Regions from separate parts of the Mesorhizobium sp. M0808 genome, predicted to be linked through region 2. Evidence: predicted binding sites of a transcription regulator. Region 2 holds the regulator's gene; the other holds the start of a gene.
What was found. Region 2 encodes LexA, which represses DNA repair genes until DNA is damaged. Its sites were predicted from a motif close to TGTTCNNNNTGTGTTCNG; they were not measured.
Positions count from the first base shown of each region.

Region 1 (9,508 bases), on a different contig from region 2:
TAAGTGTCCTGGAAATCGACGGTGTCCTTGTCGATGTCTTCCAGCAACTCATGCGCGACCTTGGTCAGCCGCGATTCCGTGTAGCGCATCGCCGCCGGCGGATCGCCGTCGATCGAGCCGAAATTGCCCTGCCCGTCGATCAGCGGCACGCGCAGCGACCAATCCTGCGCCATGCGCACCAAAGCGTCGTAGATCGAGGCGTCGCCATGCGGATGGTATTTACCCATCACGTCGGCGACCGGGCGTGCCGATTTCACATATTTGCGGTTCCAGTGATAGCCGCTCTCATAGGCGGCGTAGAGGATGCGGCGATGCACCGGCTTGAGGCCATCGCGCACGTCCGGCAGCGCGCGGCTGACGATCACGCTCATGGCGTAATCGAGATAGGAGCGCTGCATCTCCTCGATGATGGATATCGGCTCGATGCCGGTGGGGCCGCCGTCGGCGCCGCGCGGTGTTTTTTGGTCGGTCAAATCGGATCACAATCTAATCAGGAATCACTTGGTGCTTATATAGGAAGCCAGCCTGAAACTCCAACAATCGCGGCAGTTTTCCAGTGTGGTTTTTAGCGGCAAATTCAAAAGGATAAACCAATTGCGACGATATGGCCGTGGCACCCTTTCACGGGCGTCGCCGGCGGGCGCGATAAGTACCCGGCGCCTCGCCCATCAGCCGCCGGAAACGACGATTGAAGGTTGATAGATCGTTGAATCCCGCCGAAAAGGCAATCGCCGAAATCGTCTGATCCGACGTCCGGAGCCGCACGGCTGCCCTGTGCAGCCGCGCTCTCAGCAGGAATTGGTAGGGCGTCATACCGGCGACGTGCCGGAAGGTGCGCAGGAAATGGTAAGGGCTGGTGGCGGTCTCGTCGGCGAGTTCGGCAAGCGAGATCGGCCGGTCGGCATCGACTTCGATGCGCCGCACCGCTTCGGCAACACGCTTCTGGTCACGGCGGCTCGGCGTCCGTCCCCGATCCGTGGCGCTGCAAGCCGCTGTCACCGCGGCACCGGCAATGCGCAGGGCGAGTTCCTCGAACGCGCCGGTGTCGGCCATCTCGCGCGCCGCCTCCGCTTCGGCAAGCAGCGGCACCAGCGCCGGCAAGGGCGGCAGGCGCGGCGTGCCGAAATCGAGCGTCTTCGTGCCCGGCACGTCGGCGACGATCCGCTCCATATAGGCCGGTCCGAAATGGAAGGAGAGGCAGCGGTCGCCGGCGCCATGCTCGTGACCGCATTCATAGCATGTGCCGGGATTGCCGAGCAGGAGCGCGCCCGGCGCCAGCATCGCCGTGCCCTCGCGCGCACGATAGCGGAAGGTGCCGTTGGTTACGGCGGCAACGCAGAAATCCCGATGCTCCTCCTCGAATGGCCTGTCGGCGGCGCTGGCGGTGCAGATGACATCCGACACCTGCCAGCCTCGGCCCGACGCCAGCCTGTGCGCGCTCGTCGTCATCGCCGAAACATAGCAACTTTTCCCAAGCACAGAACCCCTGTCGGCCTCTATGCTTGCCCTCCTGACAAGATGAGAGCGAAGCCATGTCCAATTCCTTTGCCAAGGCCCTGCATAGCGAAGGGCCCGTACCGGCCCTTGCCGAGAAACTGGATCTTTATGGCCGCTTCGTCGGCGCCTGGACGTTCGACGCCACGCGCCATCTCGAGGACGGTCAGGTGCTGACCGGGCGCGGCGAAGTGCATTTCGGCTGGGCGCTCGAAGGCCGCGCGATCCAGGACGTATGGATCCTGCCTGCCCGTGACGCCGGCCCCTCGCCCTCGCTCGGCAAATGGACCTTCTATGGCACAACGTTGCGCGTCTACGATCCCGGCGTTGACGCCTGGCACATCTTCTGGAGCGATCCGCGCAATCAGTACTACAGCCGCCAGCTCGGCCGTGCCGAGGGCGACACCATCATCCAGCAAGGCGCAGACGGCACCGGATCTGCTGTGCGCTGGAGCTTTTCGCGCATCACCGAAAATTCGTTCCGCTGGCTGGGCGAACGCTCACAGGACGACGGCGCCACCTGGCGTCTCGAAGTCGAGTTTCTGGCGCGCCGGGCCGTCAGCCCCTGATCCGCACGGTTTCCACTGCCTCCGCTTTGCTCTACCAATCCCGTTATCCGGCTTTGCCGGCGGGGAGGGTCAGCATGCCGAGCTTCGACAGCCTGTTCAACGCCTTCGTCACCATACTGGTGACGATCGATCCGCCCGGCCTGGCGCCGCTCTTCCTCGCCGTGACCCGCGGCATGAACCGCGAGGAGCGCAACCAGGTCTCCGTGCGCGCCTCGGTCATCGCCTTCCTGGTAATGGCGTTGTTCGCAATCGCCGGCGCGTCGATCCTGTCAGTCTTCGGCATCACTCTGCCGGCCTTCCGCGTCGCCGGCGGCTTTCTGCTGTTCTTCATCGCCTTCGAAATGGTGTTCGAGCGCCGGCAGGACCGCAAGGAGAAGATCGGCGACGTCGCCATCACCAGGGACATGATCCACAACATCGCCGCCTTTCCGCTGGCGATCCCGCTTATTGCCGGTCCCGGCGCGATTTCGGCGACCGTCCTGCTCTCAAGCTCGTTTCAGGGTTTGGGCGCGCAGACAGCCCTTGTCGGCATCATCGCCATCTGCCTCGTCATCACCTACCTGGTGTTCGTGCTGTCAGAGCGCATCGACCGTATCCTCGGCCAAACCGGCCGTTCGATCCTGACAAGGCTGCTCGGCGTCATCCTGGCGGCGCTCGCCGTACAGTTCGTCGCCGACGGCATCAAGGCGCTGATGGCGACGTAGGAACAGCCCTACTTCGCTGTCGTTTCAATGACTTCGAAGTCGTGGGTAATCTCGGCAGTCTTGGCCATCATTGCCGAGGCCGAGCAGTATTTCTCGATCGAAAGCCCGATCGCCCGCTTCACCTTGTCGTGTGATAGCGCCCGGCCCTTGACGACAAAATGCATGTGAATGCGGGTGAACACCCTGGGATCGGCTTCTGCACGGTCGGCATCGAGTTCGACCACGCAATCTTCGACCGCCTCGCGCCCCTTTTCGAGGATATGGACCACGTCATAGGCCGAGCAGCCGCCAGTGCCGATCAGCACCAGTTCCATTGGGCTCGGCCCCGGCGTCTTGCCCTCCGGCCCGAACGCAGTGCCTAGCACCAGCTTGTGCCCACTGGCGGACTCGCCAACGAAAGTGCGCTCCTCGACCCATTTGACCCTTGCCTTCACCTGATACGTCCTTTCACCGCTCAAACGCACAACGTCCCGAAAATCCAAGACAGATTTTCGGGACGCCATTTCGTGGCCAAGGTGCCGGCGCTTTTCGTCGCAAGGGCAGTCCGCCCCGAGAAATCAGAACGGGATTTCGTCGTCCAGCTCGCGCGACGAACCACCGCCGCCGCCCTTGTTGGCGCCACCGCGATTGAAACTTTCGCCCGGGCCGGACTGGCCGAAATCGGAACCGCGGCTCGCACCACCACCGGCATAGTTGCCGACCTGGCCGCCGCCCTCGCCCCGCGCATCGAGCATCTGCAGCTCGCCGCGGAATTTCTGCAACACGACTTCGGTCGTATAGCGGTCATTGCCGGTCTGGTCCTGCCATTTGCGCGTCTGCAGCTGGCCCTCGACATAGACCTTCATGCCCTTCTTCAGATACTGCTCGGCCACCTTGGCGATCTGGTCGTTGAAGATCACGACATTGTGCCACTCGGTCTTTTCCTTGCGCTCTCCGGATGTCTTGTCGCGCCAGCTTTCCGACGTCGCGATGCGGATGTTGACGACCGGGTCACCCGAATTCAAGCGGCGGATTTCAGGGTCCGCCCCGAGGTTGCCCACCAGAATGACCTTGTTGACGCTACCCGCCATGATACTTCTCCGCGCTCATCCGAAACCGAATTTTTGTCGCCGCACCTTACAGGCTATGGACAATCCCTGCCTGTCGTCGCTGCCTTTTCCCACAAGGTTTTTGTTCTCTTTTCGTTCTATAGGAGAGGCCCTGCACTGTCAATAGTTGTCAGTAAGAAGTAGTGTCTTGGCGTCGAATTTCCACAGACCATGGGATCGAGGCGAACGCATGAAGATGGTTGCGCACGACGATCAGCCGCAAGAAGAATGGCGGACGGGAGTAAAGACCCGCATGCATGTCTCGGCCTGCAACGGCGCAACTCAACTTTGCATATTCGAACAATGGGTCGAACCCGCGGTTGGCGCCCCGACACATTGGCACCCGGTCGAGGAAGTGCTTACCGTCATCGCTGGCAGGGCCGAGATGTGGATCGACGAAGAGCATCTCGTCTTGACTGCCGGACAGTCGCTTGTTGTTGCCGCGCACAGGCAACATGGCTTCCGAAACGTCGGCTCCGAATTGCTTCATATTCATGCTGTGCTCGCGTCACCAGTTTTCGAGGCGACGTTCAACGGATCCCCCGACATGGTGAGACGCTGGCCTCCAGCGAGTTTGTAAAACCTCGCCTGTCTTAAAAAACACCGCCTGTCTTAAAAAACACGGCTTGCCAAACCGATAAGTATTGACTTATGCTTTCGGCATGATCGAAGCAGACATTTTTCGGGCACTAGCGGATCCAACGCGTCGCGCCGTCTATGAGCGGCTCGCCGACGGCGAGATGACGGTGTCGGAACTGCGCACTGGCATACCGGTATCGCAGCCGGCGGTATCGCAACATCTCGCAGTGCTGCGCGGCGCCGGCCTCGTGGTCGAGCGCCGGGCCGGTCGCAATGCCTATTACCGCGTCGATCCGAAGGGGCTTGCGCCACTGCTCGGCTGGATCGAACGCTACCGTGCGTTCTGGCCAGAGCGCATCGAAAGACTCAAGACGGTTTTGAAGGACATGGACCAATGACCAGCCGAGGCACAGAACGCGCCGAAATGGCCGCAGACAAGATCGAGTTCGAGTGCGAGCTGCCCGAACCGCCGGAAAAGGTGTGGCGGGCGCTGACGGTGCCGGACCTGCTCGCGGCCTGGATGATGCCGAACGACATCAAGCCCGAAATCGGCAACCGCTTTGCCTTTAAAGCGCCGAATGCGCCGATCGAGTGCGAAATCCTCGACGCGGATCCCGGACGGCTGCTGCGCTATTCCTGGCGGGAGCGGCCGGCGCCCGGCGATACGCAGGTGCCGCCCGGCAGCCCCCTGGACAGCGCAATGAACGACAGCCCAGTGGACAGCATCGTCACCTTTACGCTCGACCGCACCGTTTCCGGCGGCACGCATCTGCGCATCGTCCATGATGGTTTTGCTCGGGCAGCAGTGCCGGAGATCGCGATGGCAGGCGCCGGTTGCCGGCTTTCGTTTGAAGCGCGCACTCCCAGACACAAGCAGATCGCCGCAAACACGCCGCGCCTCTTCCTGCGCGCGGCCTGAACGACAACAGTCAACGGAGAGAACCGATGAGCGGCCTTGCCAATCTGGTGCCAATGGTGATCGAGCAGTCGAGCCGCGGCGAACGCGCCTTCGACATTTTTTCGCGGCTGCTGCGCGAGCGCATCGTCTTCATCAACGGGGCGATCGACGACGGCACCTCGGCGCTGGTCTGCGCCCAGCTTCTGTCGTTGGAATCCGACAATCCCGACAAGGAGGTCTCGCTCTACATCAACTCGCCGGGTGGCGTGGTGACCAGCGGTTTCGCGATCTACGATACGATGCAGTATATCAGCTGCCCGGTCTCCACGGTTTGTATGGGCTTCGCCGCCTCGATGGCCTCGTTCCTTTTGATGGCCGGCACACCGGGGCGGCGGATCGCGCTACCCAACACCAGCATCGTGCTGCATCAGCCTCTCGGCGGTTTCCAGGGCCAAGCCTCCGATATCCAGCGCCATGCCGAGGGCATCCTTCGCACCAAGCGGCGCATGACCGATCTTTACGCCCGCCATTGCGGCCGCACCTACGAAGAAGTGGAACGCACGCTCGACCGCGACTTTTTCATGACCGCGCAGGAGGCCAAGGATTGGGGCCTCGTCGACCATGTTTTCGACACTCGCAAGCAGGCCGCATGAACGAGCCGGGCCGGCGGACGGAACTGACGCGATTGAGCGCCCGCAATTTCAGCGACATCGGTCTGGTCTTGCCGCTATCGCGGCACTATAGTCCGGCGATGACCGCCAGCCGCTCGTCCAGCCTGTTATGCCTTGCTATCGCTACCGTAGCCGGCACGAACATGCTGGTGGGTATGGCACTTGCCCAAGATAATTCGATGTCTTCGCAAAAGGGCGCCCTGCCCGGTGTGACCAGCGATTATCGCATCGCCGAGCCAGCGCCGCGGCCTGAGCCTGACGATATGGCTCCAGGCAGCGGCAACGGCACCTTCAAGATTGGCGATACCGACGTTCGGATTTCCGGTAGCATCACCATCGATGTCGCTACCGGCGGGATCAGGCCCTCCAGCCGCTAAGCTCGCCTGGTGTGAACCACAAATATTGCGCTTCAAACGAACAGCCCCGCCATTGCGTTTGCAACTGACGGGGCTTCTTGGATCTGAAATCCAAATTGCCGGGAGTGTACTGCCGGCATTTTATTTCGGATGCTTCGCGGCATTCAGCCGACGATCCGACTAGCAGTCTCTGATTTTATGGGGATCAGCAGGTCCGTTTGGCGGGCAGCGAAAACGCCTGACCCTGGCCACTTATACCTGCCGCGGCTCCAGCGACACGTGGAGCCTCAACGAACAATCCGGTGGAGTCATGCCTCTGCTCTCCTTCTGTTGGTTGCGACTGTCGTCGTCGAAGCGCTCATCGCATAACCCGCGGCGTCTCGCAGGCTAGCCCCAGGCCGCGAGGCCATCGAAAGACGGCCGGCTTCGTTGACGTCTGGAGTCTGCCCCCACGGTGCAGGGACGTCAACCTTGAATAGCCGATTACCGAAAAATGTGATCGCGAGACGTTTTGGGAAGCCGGCCCCACGGGCAGCTTTTGTCAGGAGCGTGTTCGGCCTTTGTTCTTTCCGCTTGCCCGTTCGCGCGAAAGGCGGTTAAACGCTTTGGTCGAGAGTTGTGGCGTCTCTCGAAAAGGCGGCGAAATTGCCTACATAGGGGGTGGTCGGGAAAACCCGCCCATCCCACGAATTCCAGATTCTGAGGCGGCGACCGGCGATGGCCGACCATAAATATCTCTCCATTCGCGGGGCACGCGAACACAATCTGAAGAATGTCGATCTCGACCTGCCGCGTGACAGCCTGATCGTCATGACCGGCCTGTCGGGGTCGGGCAAGTCGTCGCTTGCCTTCGACACCATCTACGCCGAGGGCCAGCGCCGCTATGTCGAGAGCCTTTCGGCCTATGCACGGCAATTCCTCGAAATGATGCAGAAGCCGGACGTCGACCAGATCGACGGCCTGTCGCCAGCCATCTCCATCGAGCAGAAAACCACCTCGAAGAACCCACGTTCGACGGTCGGCACCGTCACCGAGATCTACGATTATATGCGGCTTTTGTTCGCCCGCGTCGGTGTACCCTATTCGCCGGCCACCGGCCTGCCGATCGAGAGCCAGACGGTCTCGCAGATGGTCGACCGGGTGCTTGCAGTCGTGGAAGGCACCCGGCTGTTCATCCTGGCGCCGATGGTGCGCGGCCGCAAAGGCGAGTACCGCAAGGAGCTGCTGGAGCTGCAGAAGAAGGGTTTTCAGCGCGTCAAGGTCGATGGCGTCTTCTATGAGATCGCCGACGTGCCGGCGCTGGACAAGAAGTACAAGCACGACATCGACGTCGTCGTCGACCGCATCGTCGTGCGCGGCGATCTGGCGACGCGGCTCGCCGATTCCATCGAGACCGCGCTGAAGCTGGCCGACGGGCTGGCGGTGGCGGAATTTGCCGACAAGCCGCTCGACGCCAGCCAGACCGGCGAGGATTCGGTCAACAAATCGAAGAACGAGACGCATGAACGCATGCTGTTCTCGGAAAAGTTCGCCTGCCCGGTATCCGGCTTCACCATTCCCGAGATCGAGCCCAGGCTATTCTCCTTCAACAATCCGTTCGGCGCCTGCCCGACCTGCGACGGGCTCGGCAGCCAACGCGCCATTGATGCCAGCCTGGTCGTGCCCGACGAGAATGTCTCGCTGCGGGCCGGCGCCGTCAGCCCTTGGGCGAAGTCGAGTTCGCCCTACTATGCGCAGACGCTGGAAGCGCTGGGCGTTGCCTATGGCTTCAAGCTCGGCGACAAGTTCAAGGATTTGAGCGAGGAGGCAAAGCAAGCCGTCCTGCACGGCACCGGCGAGCGCGAAATCACCTTCCATTACGATGACGGCCTGCGCTCCTACAAGACGACGAAAACCTTCGAGGGCGTCATCCCCAACCTCGAGCGCCGCTGGAAGGAAACGGAATCCGCCTGGATGCGCGAGGAGATCGAGCGCTTCATGTCGGCCACGCCCTGCCCGGCCTGCCGCGGCTATCGGCTGAAGCCCGAGGCGCTCGCGGTCAAAATCGCCGGCAAGCACATTGGCGAGGTCACCGAGCTGTCGATCCGCAAGGCCGACCAGTGGTTCACCGACCTGCCTGCATCGCTCAACGACAAGCAGAATGAGATCGCGGTGCGCGTGCTCAAGGAAATCCGCGAGCGGCTGCGCTTCCTCAACGATGTCGGTCTCGACTATCTGACGCTGTCGCGCAACTCCGGCACGTTGTCGGGCGGCGAGAGCCAGCGCATCCGGCTGGCTTCGCAGATCGGCTCCGGCCTGACCGGCGTGCTCTATGTGCTCGACGAGCCGTCGATCGGCCTGCACCAGCGCGACAATGCCCGCCTGCTCGACACGCTGAAGCATCTGCGCGACATCGGCAACACGGTCATCGTCGTCGAGCATGACGAGGACGCCATCCTGCATGCCGACTACGTCGTCGATATCGGCCCGGCGGCCGGCATCCATGGCGGCCACATCATCGCGCAGGGCACGCCGCAGCAGATCATGGCGACCCCCGCCTCGATCACCGGCAAGTATCTGTCGGGCGAGCTCGAAGTGGCGACGCCGGCGGTTCGGCGCGAGGCCAAGAAGAACCGCCGGCTGAAGGTCGTCGGCGCGCGCGGCAACAACCTGAAGAACGTCACCGCCGAAATCCCGCTCGGCACCTTTACCGCCGTCACCGGCGTATCCGGCGGCGGCAAGTCGACCTTCCTGATCGAGACCCTGTTCAAGGCGGCGTCGCGCCGCATCATGGGCTCGCGCGAGCATCCGGCCGAGCATGACCGAATCGAGGGGCTGGAATTCCTCGACAAGGTCATCGATATCGACCAGTCGCCGATCGGGCGCACCCCGCGCTCCAACCCTGCCACCTATACCGGCGCCTTCACGCCGATCCGCGACTGGTTCGCCGGCCTGCCGGAGGCCAAGGCGCGCGGCTACCAGCCGGGCCGCTTCTCGTTCAACGTCAAGGGTGGCCGCTGCGAGGCCTGCCAGGGCGACGGCGTCATCAAAATCGAGATGCACTTCCTGCCCGACGTCTACGTCACCTGCGACGTCTGCCACGGCAAGCGCTACAACCGCGAGACGCTCGACGTCCTGTTCAAGGGCAAATCAATCGCCGACGTTCTCGA
Region 1 covers NZ_JAMYOX010000019.1:61,961-71,468, reverse strand. Annotated here, with positions in the region: gene gyrA (DNA gyrase subunit A) at 1-473, opposite strand, end outside; gene NKI25_RS21150 (helix-turn-helix transcriptional regulator) at 622-1,449, opposite strand; gene NKI25_RS21145 (hypothetical protein) at 1,533-2,063, shown strand; gene NKI25_RS21140 (MarC family protein) at 2,138-2,767, shown strand; gene NKI25_RS21135 (OsmC family protein) at 2,776-3,201, opposite strand; gene NKI25_RS21130 (single-stranded DNA-binding protein) at 3,325-3,837, opposite strand; gene NKI25_RS21125 (cupin domain-containing protein) at 4,046-4,435, shown strand; gene NKI25_RS21120 (ArsR/SmtB family transcription factor) at 4,518-4,832, shown strand; gene NKI25_RS21115 (SRPBCC family protein) at 4,859-5,353, shown strand; gene NKI25_RS21110 (ATP-dependent Clp protease proteolytic subunit) at 5,380-5,985, shown strand; gene NKI25_RS21105 (hypothetical protein) at 5,982-6,380, shown strand; gene uvrA (excinuclease ABC subunit UvrA) at 7,077-9,508, shown strand, end outside.
Region 1: uvrA (excinuclease ABC subunit UvrA) is a predicted target of LexA. The motif match lies at 6,910-6,927, and genes of this name have one in related genera.

Region 2 (9,508 bases):
GGTCCGCCAGCAGATCGTCGAGGCGGTTTCGGACGGCCTCAAGGCCCCGGATACATTCTTCAAGGCGGTCGCGCTCTATCGCGGCGAAGATCGCACCATCGACTACCTGACCTTGCCGAAATCGCTGGTCGAACCGATAGAAGCGCCGTCCGACAGCGCGCTTTCGGCCTATTTCGAGGAAAACAAGAAAACCTACGCCGCGCCCGAATACCGCAAGTTCTCCTATGTCAGGCTCGAACCGGAAGACATCATGGATTTGAGCGCGGTGACCGACCAACAGGTCAGCGACGACTACAATAAGAACAAGGCGCGCTACACCACGCCGGAGATGCGCACCATCGAGCAGCTTGTGTTCAAGACACCTGATGCCGCAAAGGCGGCGCTCGATTCGCTCAGGACCGGCGCGACCTTCGACAAGATCGTCGCTGCCGAAGGCAAGACGCCGGCCGACACGCTGCTCGGCACGCTGGCCAAGGACAAGATCGCCGACAAGGCGGTCGCCGATGCTGCCTTCAAACTAAACGTCAATGAGGTCAGCCCGGTCGTACAGGGCGCCTTTGGTCCCGTTCTGCTGCGCGTCACCGAGATCAAGCCCGAAGTGGTGAAGCCGCTGGCCGAAGTGTCCGAGCAGATCCGCAAGGACCTGGCACTGGGCGAGGCAAGCCGCATCTTGCTGGACGTGCACGACAATTACGAGGATACGCGCGCCTCGGGCAGTTCGCTCGCCGAGGCAGCCGCCAAATTGAAGCTGAAGGTCGTCACCATCGATGCCATCGACCGCACCGGCCAACGGCCGGATGGAAGCATCGTCAAAGACCTGCCGGAATCGCCGGCACTCATCAAGGCGGTGTTCGAATCCGAACCCGGAACCGACAATGAAGGCCTCACCACCGCCGATAACGGCTTCGTCTTCTACGACGTGAGCGCGATCACGCCTGCCCGCGACCGCACATTGGACGAAGTCCGCCAGAAGGTCGTGGCCGACTGGACCGCGGCGGAGACCACCAAACGGCTCACCGCAAAAGCACAAGAGCTCGAGAAGCGTCTCAAGGCCGGCGCCACGCTCGAGGTGATCACCGGTGAGCTCAAGCTCGAAAAGCAGACCAAGCGCGGCGTCAAGCGCGATGCTGACGACGTCGATTTCGGCAAGGAAGGGGCCGCCGCGATGTTCGGCGTCGGCGAAGGCGGCACCGGGCTGATCCCCTCACCTACGGGCGACGGACAGATCCTGTTCAAGGTTGCCGAGGTGTTCGAGCCTGCCGGGGCCGATGCCAGCTCAGTACCCGAGGACGCACAGAAGTCCTTCACCTCCGGCATGTCCGACGACCTGCTCGACCAGTTGGTGGCGCAGTTGCAGACGCAATATGACGTCCGCATCGATCAGACGGCCGTAACCCAAGCCCTGGCCAGATGAGCGCGCTGAAGATCCACATCGCCAAGGTCGCCGCCGGCAGCGCTCTTTCTTTCGAGGAGGCGCGCGAGGCCTTCGACATTATCATGTCGGGCGATGCTACCCCCGGCCAGATCGGCGGCTTCTTGATGGCATTGCGCGTGCGCGGTGAGACCGTCAGCGAGATCGCCGGCGCCGTCGCCACCATGCGCGCCAAGATGCTACGTGTCGAAGCCCCCGAGGGCGCCATCGACATTGTCGGCACCGGCGGCGACAATTCGCACAGCGTCAACATTTCGACCGCATCCGCTTTCGTCATCGCCGGCAGCGGCGTGCCCGTCGCCAAGCACGGCAATCGCGGACTGTCCTCGCTGACCGGCGCCGCCGATGTGCTGATCGCATTGGGCGTCAAGATCGACATCCCTCCGGAGACGATCGGCCGCTGCATCCACGAGGCCGGCGTCGGCTTCATGTTCGCGCCGGCGCATCACCCGGCGATGAAGCATGTCGGCCCGACCCGGGTCGAGCTCGGAACCCGCACCATCTTCAACCTGCTGGGCCCGCTTTCCAATCCGGCGAGTGTCAGACGGCAGATGGTCGGCGTGTTCCTGCCCGAATGGATCATGCCCGTGGCAGAAACGTTGAAGGAACTTGGTGCCGACCATGCCTGGATCGTCCATGGCGACGGCTATGACGAGATCACCACCACCGGCGAGACACTTGTCGCCGAACTGGCCGGCGGCGAGATCCGCAGCTTTACGCTGACCCCGGAAGCAGTCGGGCTGACGCGTCACACCAAGGACGAGTTGCGCGGCGGCGACGCCGCCCACAACGCCCAGGCACTGCGCGACATGCTGGGCGGCGCCGCCGGCGCCTTTCGCGATACGGTGCTGATGAATGCCGGCGCCGGGCTGGTGGTGGCCGGCAAAGCGACGACGCTTGCCGACGGCATGGTAACGGCGGCGCAGGCCATCGACAGCGGCCGCGCGCTGAAAGTGCTCGATAGGCTGATCGAGATTTCGAACGGTTAAAACCATGTCCGACATCCTGCGCAAGATCGAGGCTTACAAGCGCGACGAGATCACGGCGGCCAAGGCGCGCGTGCCGCTCGCCGAGATCAAGGCACGGGCGACTGATGCCGACGCGCCGCGCGGCTTTCTTTCCGCCCTTGAAGCAAAGCGCAAATCCGGCAGGTTCGCGCTGATTGCCGAAATCAAGAAGGCTAGCCCATCCAAAGGCCTGATCCGCGCCGATTTCGATCCGCCGACGCTGGCCAGTGCCTATGCGAAGGGCGGTGCCGTCTGCCTTTCGGTGCTGACCGACGCACCCTCCTTCCAAGGCGCGCCCGAATTCCTCACCACTGCGCGCGCTGCCGTCGAGCTGCCTGCATTGCGCAAGGATTTCCTGTTCGACCCCTATCAGGTCTACGAGGCCAGGGCATGGGGCGCCGATGCCATCCTGATCATCATGGCCAGCGTCGACGACGCGTTGGCAAGAGAACTCGAAGCGACAGCGTTCGGGCTCGGCATGGACGCGCTGGTCGAAGTGCATGACGAGGCTGAAATGGAACGCGCGCTGCAGCTGTCGTCGCGGCTGATCGGAATCAACAACCGCAATCTCCGGACCTTCGAAACCAGCCTACAGACCTCGGAGCGGCTGGTAGCGATGGTGCCGGCCGACCGCCATCTGGTCAGCGAGAGCGGTATCTTTTCGCACGACGATTGCCGCCGGCTGGAGCAGAGCGGCATTGCGACTTTCCTGGTCGGCGAGAGCCTGATGCGCCAGCAGGACGTGGCCGCGGCAACGCGCCTGCTGTTGACGGGCAAGGCGCCGGCAGAGGCCGTTTGAGGATGGCGGCCGCCCTCACCCATCTTGGCGCGCAGGGCGAAGCCAACATGGTCGATGTCGGCGACAAGGCTGAGACGGTGCGCACGGCAGTCGCAGAAGGTTTTGTCGCGATGCGGCCCGAGACGCTGGACATGATCCTCGCCGGCGACGCCAAGAAGGGCGACGTGCTGGGCACCGCGCGCATTGCCGGCATCATGGCGGCCAAGAAGACGCATGAACTGATCCCGCTTTGCCATCCGCTGCTGCTGACCAGGATATCTGTCGATATCGAGGCGGACGCCGCGCTGCCCGGCCTGAAGGTGACAGCATTGACCCGCGTCACCGGCAAGACCGGCGTTGAGATGGAGGCTCTGAGTGCCGTCTCGGTCGCTTGCCTGACCATCTACGACATGGCCAAGGCGGTCGACCGCGCCATGGTCATCTCCGGCATCAGGCTGGTTGAAAAGACCGGCGGCAAATCCGGCGACTATAAGGTCACCGGAGATCGGACCACCGGGGCCGGCCGATAATGGCGCTGGTCCCCGTTGCCGAGGCGCTCGAGCGCCTGCTGGATGGCGCAGCAGCGCTGCCGGGTGAACGCGTCGCACTGCTGGATGCCGCAGACCGCGTGTTGGCGGAGCCGGTCGTGGCGCTCCGCACCCAGCCGCCGTTCAATGCCTCCGCCATGGACGGCTATGCCGTGCGGGCCGCCGATATCGCGTCCATACCAGCAAAGCTTTCGGTGGTCGGCATGGCGCCAGCCGGACGCGGCTTTGCCGGGGTGGTGCAGCAAGGGCAAGCCGTACGCATCTTTACCGGCGCGCCGCTTCCCGAAGGCGCCGACACCATCGTCATCCAGGAGAACGTCCGCGACCACGGCGGCGGCAGCGTCGAAGTGACGGAGCCGACGGTGCAGGGGCGCAACATCCGCCGCCTCGGGCTCGATTTCGCCAAGGACGACGTCCTGCTGGGCGAGGGCCGCCTGCTCGATCCGGCGGCCTTGTCGCTGGCGGCATCGGCCAACCACCCCAAGGTCGGCGTGGTCAAGCGGCCGCTGGTCGCCATCATCGCCACCGGCGACGAATTGCTGCCGCCGGGCAGTGAGCTTGGCCCCGACCAGATCATCTCGTCAAACGCCTATGGCGTCGCCGCCGCCGCACAGTCGGTCGGCGCGCGCGCGCTCGATCTCGGCATTGCGCCGGACCGCAAGGAGGCGATCGCTGCGCTGGTGACAAAGGCGGTGAAGGCGGGCGCGAACGTCATCGTCACGCTGGGTGGTGCCTCGGTCGGAGACCACGACCTCGTTCATGACGTGCTGACCGGGGAAGGCATGGCTCTCGATTTCTGGAAGATCGCCATGCGGCCCGGCAAGCCGCTGATGTTCGGGCGGCTGGGCGACATCCGCTGCATCGGCCTGCCCGGCAATCCGGTGGCAAGCCTGGTCTGCACCCAGCTCTTCCTGAAGCCGTTGCTGGCGCAGCTCGGCGGCCGCGCCTTTCAGCAGGATATGCGTCGGGCGCGGCTCGGTACCGCCATGCCGGCCAATGATCTCAGGCAGGATTATGTGCGGGCTGTTGTCAGCACCAACGCCGGCGCGCTCGTGGCGACGCCGTTCGGCATCCAGGACTCCTCGATGCTGAAAATGCTGGCCGATGCCGACGGGCTGATCGTTCGCGCGCCGTTCGCTCCTGCCGCGGCGGCGGGCTCCCCCTGCGACGTGCTGATGCTACGCTGAACCTGCCTCACTCCGAAATCAAGGTCCGGGTCAGCGGATGGTCTGGATCGGCCAAACCGTCGATGATGTTGAAATGATGCCGGTCAGGTTCGACCACCGAGCTGGTCGCGGTACCCAGGCCGATCCAGATGTTGGCCAGCAACGCGCTCTGACGCAGGAATTCGGCGCGCTCGCCGCCGCCGGCCCAGCAGGTCAGGCGGGCCTTGTCCATCGGGCGCAGCAGCACCGGGCTTTCGGCCTGCGCCTCGGCCTCATCGATCGCGATCGTCTCGTTCATGCCGGTGCGCATGATCGGGCGCAAATCATGCACCCCCGAGATCGACACCACGTGACGAACGCGCCGGACCACTTCGGGCGCCAGCGGCGTCGTCGCCGTAACCATCCGGCTAACAAGATGGCCGCCGGCCGAGTGTCCGGTCAGCATCAGCGGCCCTGGGACCATCGCCGCCGCCTTGCCGATCGCCGCGCCGACTTCCTTGACGATGCCGCCAATGCGTATCTGCGGACAGAGCGTGTAGGACGGCATCGCCACCGCATAGCCGCGATCAACAGGGCCAGTGGCAAGATGCGACCAGAAATTTTTGTCGAATGCCATCCAGTAGCCGCCATGAACGAACACCACGAGTCCCTTGGGCTTGATGGCCGGCAGGAAAAGATCGAGCCGGTTGCGTGGGTTGTCGCCATAGGCCATGTCGAGCCGCGCCCTGCCCTCGGTCGAAAGCACGTCGCGGAAAACCCGCGCGGGCTCGATCCAGGCCGCCGGCCAGCGATCGCTGCCGGCTACGTTGGCGCCGTTGGCATAGGCGTTGTCCCAATCGGCAATGTGACGTTCGAACACCCTGCGCCCTCCCTGGCATATGGCCTTGCAACGTAGCCGTGAGCATCGCGCGGCGCGTCGTCGCCAGCCTCACGATTCCAGCTCTCGCATCAATCTCAAGTGACAGCCGCCTTGATGGCGAAGCGCGCTTCCTTCCACGCACCGGTGCGCAGGATGTCCTCAAGCACTTCGACGGCCTGCCAGACATCGGCATAGCCGACATAGAGCGGCGTAAAGCCGAAGCGCATGGTCGATGGCGCGCGAAAATCGCCGATCACGCCACGTTCGATCAGCGCGCGCATGATCTGGTAGCCATGCTCATGCATGAATGAAATCTGGCTGCCGCGTTTTTCCCCATCGCGCGTGCTCTCGAGCGTGAGCCCGTAAGTGCCGCACTTTGCCTCGACAAGCTCAATGAACAGATCCGCCAGCGCGATGCTCTTCTTGCGCACCGCCGTCATGTCGACATCGTTCCAGATGTCGAGCGCGCCCTTCAGCGTGCGCATCGACAGGACCGGCTGGGTGCCGCACAGAAACCGGCGGATGCCGGTGCCGGCCGCATAGCCTGGCTCGAAGGCGAAGGGCCGTGCATGGCCCCACCAGCCGGTGAGCGGCTGCTGGATGTCGGAAAGATGCCGCTCAGCCGCATAGATGAAGGCAGGCGCGCCCGGGCCGCCATTCAGATATTTGTAGGTGCAGCCAACGGCAAAATCGGCGTTTGCCTTGTCGAGCTCGACTGACATCGCGCCGGCGGTGTGGCAGAGATCCCAGACGATCATCGCCCCGGCTTCCTGAGCCCTGCGCGTCAGCGCCGGCATGTCGCGCAGTTCGCCCGACTTGTAGTTGACGTGGTTGACCAGCACCACGGCGGTGCGTTCGTCGATCAGCTCTTCGATGGTCGGCGCGTCGATCCCCGAGAGGCGCAGCAGCGTATCTTTTCGCGTCGAAACCACACCCTCAGCCATGTAGAGGTCCGTCGGAAAACTATCGCCCTCGGCGACGATGACCTGCCGCTCCGGTCGCATGGCCATGGCGGCGTGCAGCAGCTTGTAGATGTTGACCGATGTCGTGTCGCAGACCACCGTCTGGCCGGCCGCGGCACCGATCAGGCGCCCGAGCTGGTCGCCAAGTTCAAGCGGCATGTTGAACCAGCCGGCCGTGTTCCATGCGCGGATGAGATCATGCGACCATTCTTCGGTCGCGGCCTTGTGCAGTTCATCGAAAGCGGCACGTGAAGCAGCTCCTAGCGAATTGCCGTCGAGATAGATCACTCCTTGCGGCAACACGAAGCGGTCGCGCATCGCGCGCAGCGGATCTGCGGCATCCATCGCCTTTATGGCGGCGAGATCGGGAATTCCTGTCATGATGTGCCTGCTCCCCCCAAAAATTCAACGCAACGCCGGACACGCATCGACTGTTCTTCCATCACCTGGTTGCGCGCAGCAAGGCTCCACCGGCGAGAAGCAGCCTGACCAGGCGACTGGAAACCAGGAGTTAACCCGAGGTTGGCGTTTTGAGTTCGTTTCGTTCACGGTGCATTGACCGAACCGCGCAGTCGATACGGGTTCAATTCCGTGCCCTTTGCCGACCGACGGCCGATGTCAGTGCTGCCTTCTGGGAAGCCAGAAGGCGCAAACGAAAGCAGAATCAAGGGGATGACGCTCGCGACGGTGAAAATGCGGCATTCCGGTAGGGGCGTGGTTTGTTTCCCAAGCCTTAACGCATTCATTAAACTTTAAACAGTTGCGGAACACAACTGGAACAGATAGTGTTTGTTCTGGGTTTGTTTTTCTGATTCTGTTGGGGGTCGCTATGCTGACACGCAAACAACACGAACTGCTTATGTTCATCCACGAAAGGTTGAAGGAAAGCGGTATTCCGCCCTCCTTCGACGAGATGAAGGAGGCGCTCGACCTGGCTTCCAAATCGGGAATCCATCGGCTGATTACGGCGCTGGAGGAGCGCGGCTTCATTCGCCGTTTGCCCAACCGGGCCCGTGCGCTGGAGGTGCTGCGCCTGCCTGACTCGATCGCCCCCGGCCTCAATGCGGCACGCAAGTTCTCGCCGAGTGTCATCCAGGGTAGTCTTGGGCAAGGCGCCCCTCGGCAGGGCAAGCCGACATCGTCGCGCGTCCCTGCAGCCGGCAATGACGACGATGTCGTCGCCGCCGTTTCGATCCCGGTGATGGGCCGCATCGCCGCCGGTGTGCCGATCGACGCCATCCAGCACCAGACGCATTCGATTTCGGTGCCGCCGGATATGATCATGGGCGGCGAGCATTATGCGCTCGAGGTCAAAGGCGATTCGATGATCGAGGCCGGCATTTTCGACGGCGACACGGTGATCATCCGCAATGCCGATACGGCGAGCCCCGGTGAGATCGTGGTGGCACTGGTCGACGAGGAGGAAGCGACGCTGAAGCGGTTCCGCCGCAAGGGCGCCTCGATCGCCCTGGAAGCCGCCAATCCGGCCTACGAGACGCGCATCTTCGGACCAGACAGGGTCAAGGTGCAGGGCAAGCTCGTCGGACTGATCCGCCGCTACTGAGCTCCGCCCTTGGCGCCGGCTTTGGGGTTGTCGGCCCTGCGGTATGGCGGCAGGCCCCGTGCCGCGCGTGAAAATTTCCGCTGCACGTGCCAGGGCCGGTATGATTTTTCGACCGCGAAACGGATTTCGGCGCGCGTTGCCGCTTGTGGATCGAAGTAGACGGCGGCACTTCCCGCGCGCGCCAGTTGCCGTTTGGTGACGACGAGGACCAGTCGGTCGTAGTAGCAGGGGTTATGGGCGGTGGCGTCGTCGATGACGATCAAGCTGGCAAAGGCGCAGGCTGGCCGCGCAGTATCGCGGTCCTTGGCTTGCGCGATGATCGCGCCGGATGGATGCCTGGCAAGGCAGAGGCCGTCCGTGCAAATGAACGGCATGCCCGGCGGTAGGTCGGCCGGATCGGCAATGTCGAATTGCGGGTCGTTCTTTCCAGGTGTTTCCGGCGCGACGATAGCCTCTGATGTGAGCGCGCGTTTCCAGTTGTCGATGGTGAACTCATTCGGGCGTGCCCGGTTGACCGCGAGTTCACCGCTGCCGATCGGCAGCGCGACCAGCCGTGCGTCCTCCGAGACCAATACGTCGGGTATGCGTGTCTGCGTTGTCGTCAGCAAGCCGGCGAGCGCAAAAGGAAGTGCCGCCAGCCGCAACCAGGTCGTCGCCATGCTGGCAATGACGAGGGCGATCGTCACCAGAAGGACGGATCTCAGCGAAATCAGCCCGACCGCATCGATCGGCGAGCGCTCCGAGATCCACCCGGACAGGGCGATCATCGCCGTCAGCCCCTTGCCCATGACATAGAGGAAAGGGCCATCCGCACCGAACGGCATCGCCAGCGCGCTGAGAACGGCGAAGGGCATGACGACCAGTGAGACGATGGGCATGATGGCCAGATTGGCGAACAGGCTGAGCGGCGCCACGCGCTGGAAATGCCATATGGCGAAAAGCGCCGTGGCGCTCCCTGCAATGATCGAGGTCATCGCCAGACCGCACATGCCCAGCAGGACCTTTCGAGTGGCAAAGCGTAGCGGCGACAGCCGCGGCAGCGGCGTGGTGGCCCTGCCGGCGCGGTAATCGGACCAGCCTGCATAGGCGCCGACAAGGGCCGCCGTCGCGGCGAAGGACATCTGGAAACTCGGACCGACCACCTCGTGCGGCGACACCAGGATGACCGCGATGGCCGAGATCGCCAGGTTGC
Region 2 covers NZ_JAMYOX010000015.1:5,288-14,795, reverse strand. Annotated here, with positions in the region: gene NKI25_RS18210 (SurA N-terminal domain-containing protein) at 1-1,414, shown strand, start outside; gene trpD (anthranilate phosphoribosyltransferase) at 1,411-2,421, shown strand; gene trpC (indole-3-glycerol phosphate synthase TrpC) at 2,426-3,238, shown strand; gene moaC (cyclic pyranopterin monophosphate synthase MoaC) at 3,241-3,747, shown strand; gene NKI25_RS18190 (molybdopterin molybdotransferase MoeA) at 3,747-4,952, shown strand; gene NKI25_RS18185 (hormone-sensitive lipase) at 4,960-5,790, opposite strand; gene kynU (kynureninase) at 5,886-7,133, opposite strand; gene lexA (transcriptional repressor LexA) at 7,582-8,316, shown strand; gene NKI25_RS18170 (ComEC/Rec2 family competence protein) at 8,310-9,508, opposite strand, start outside.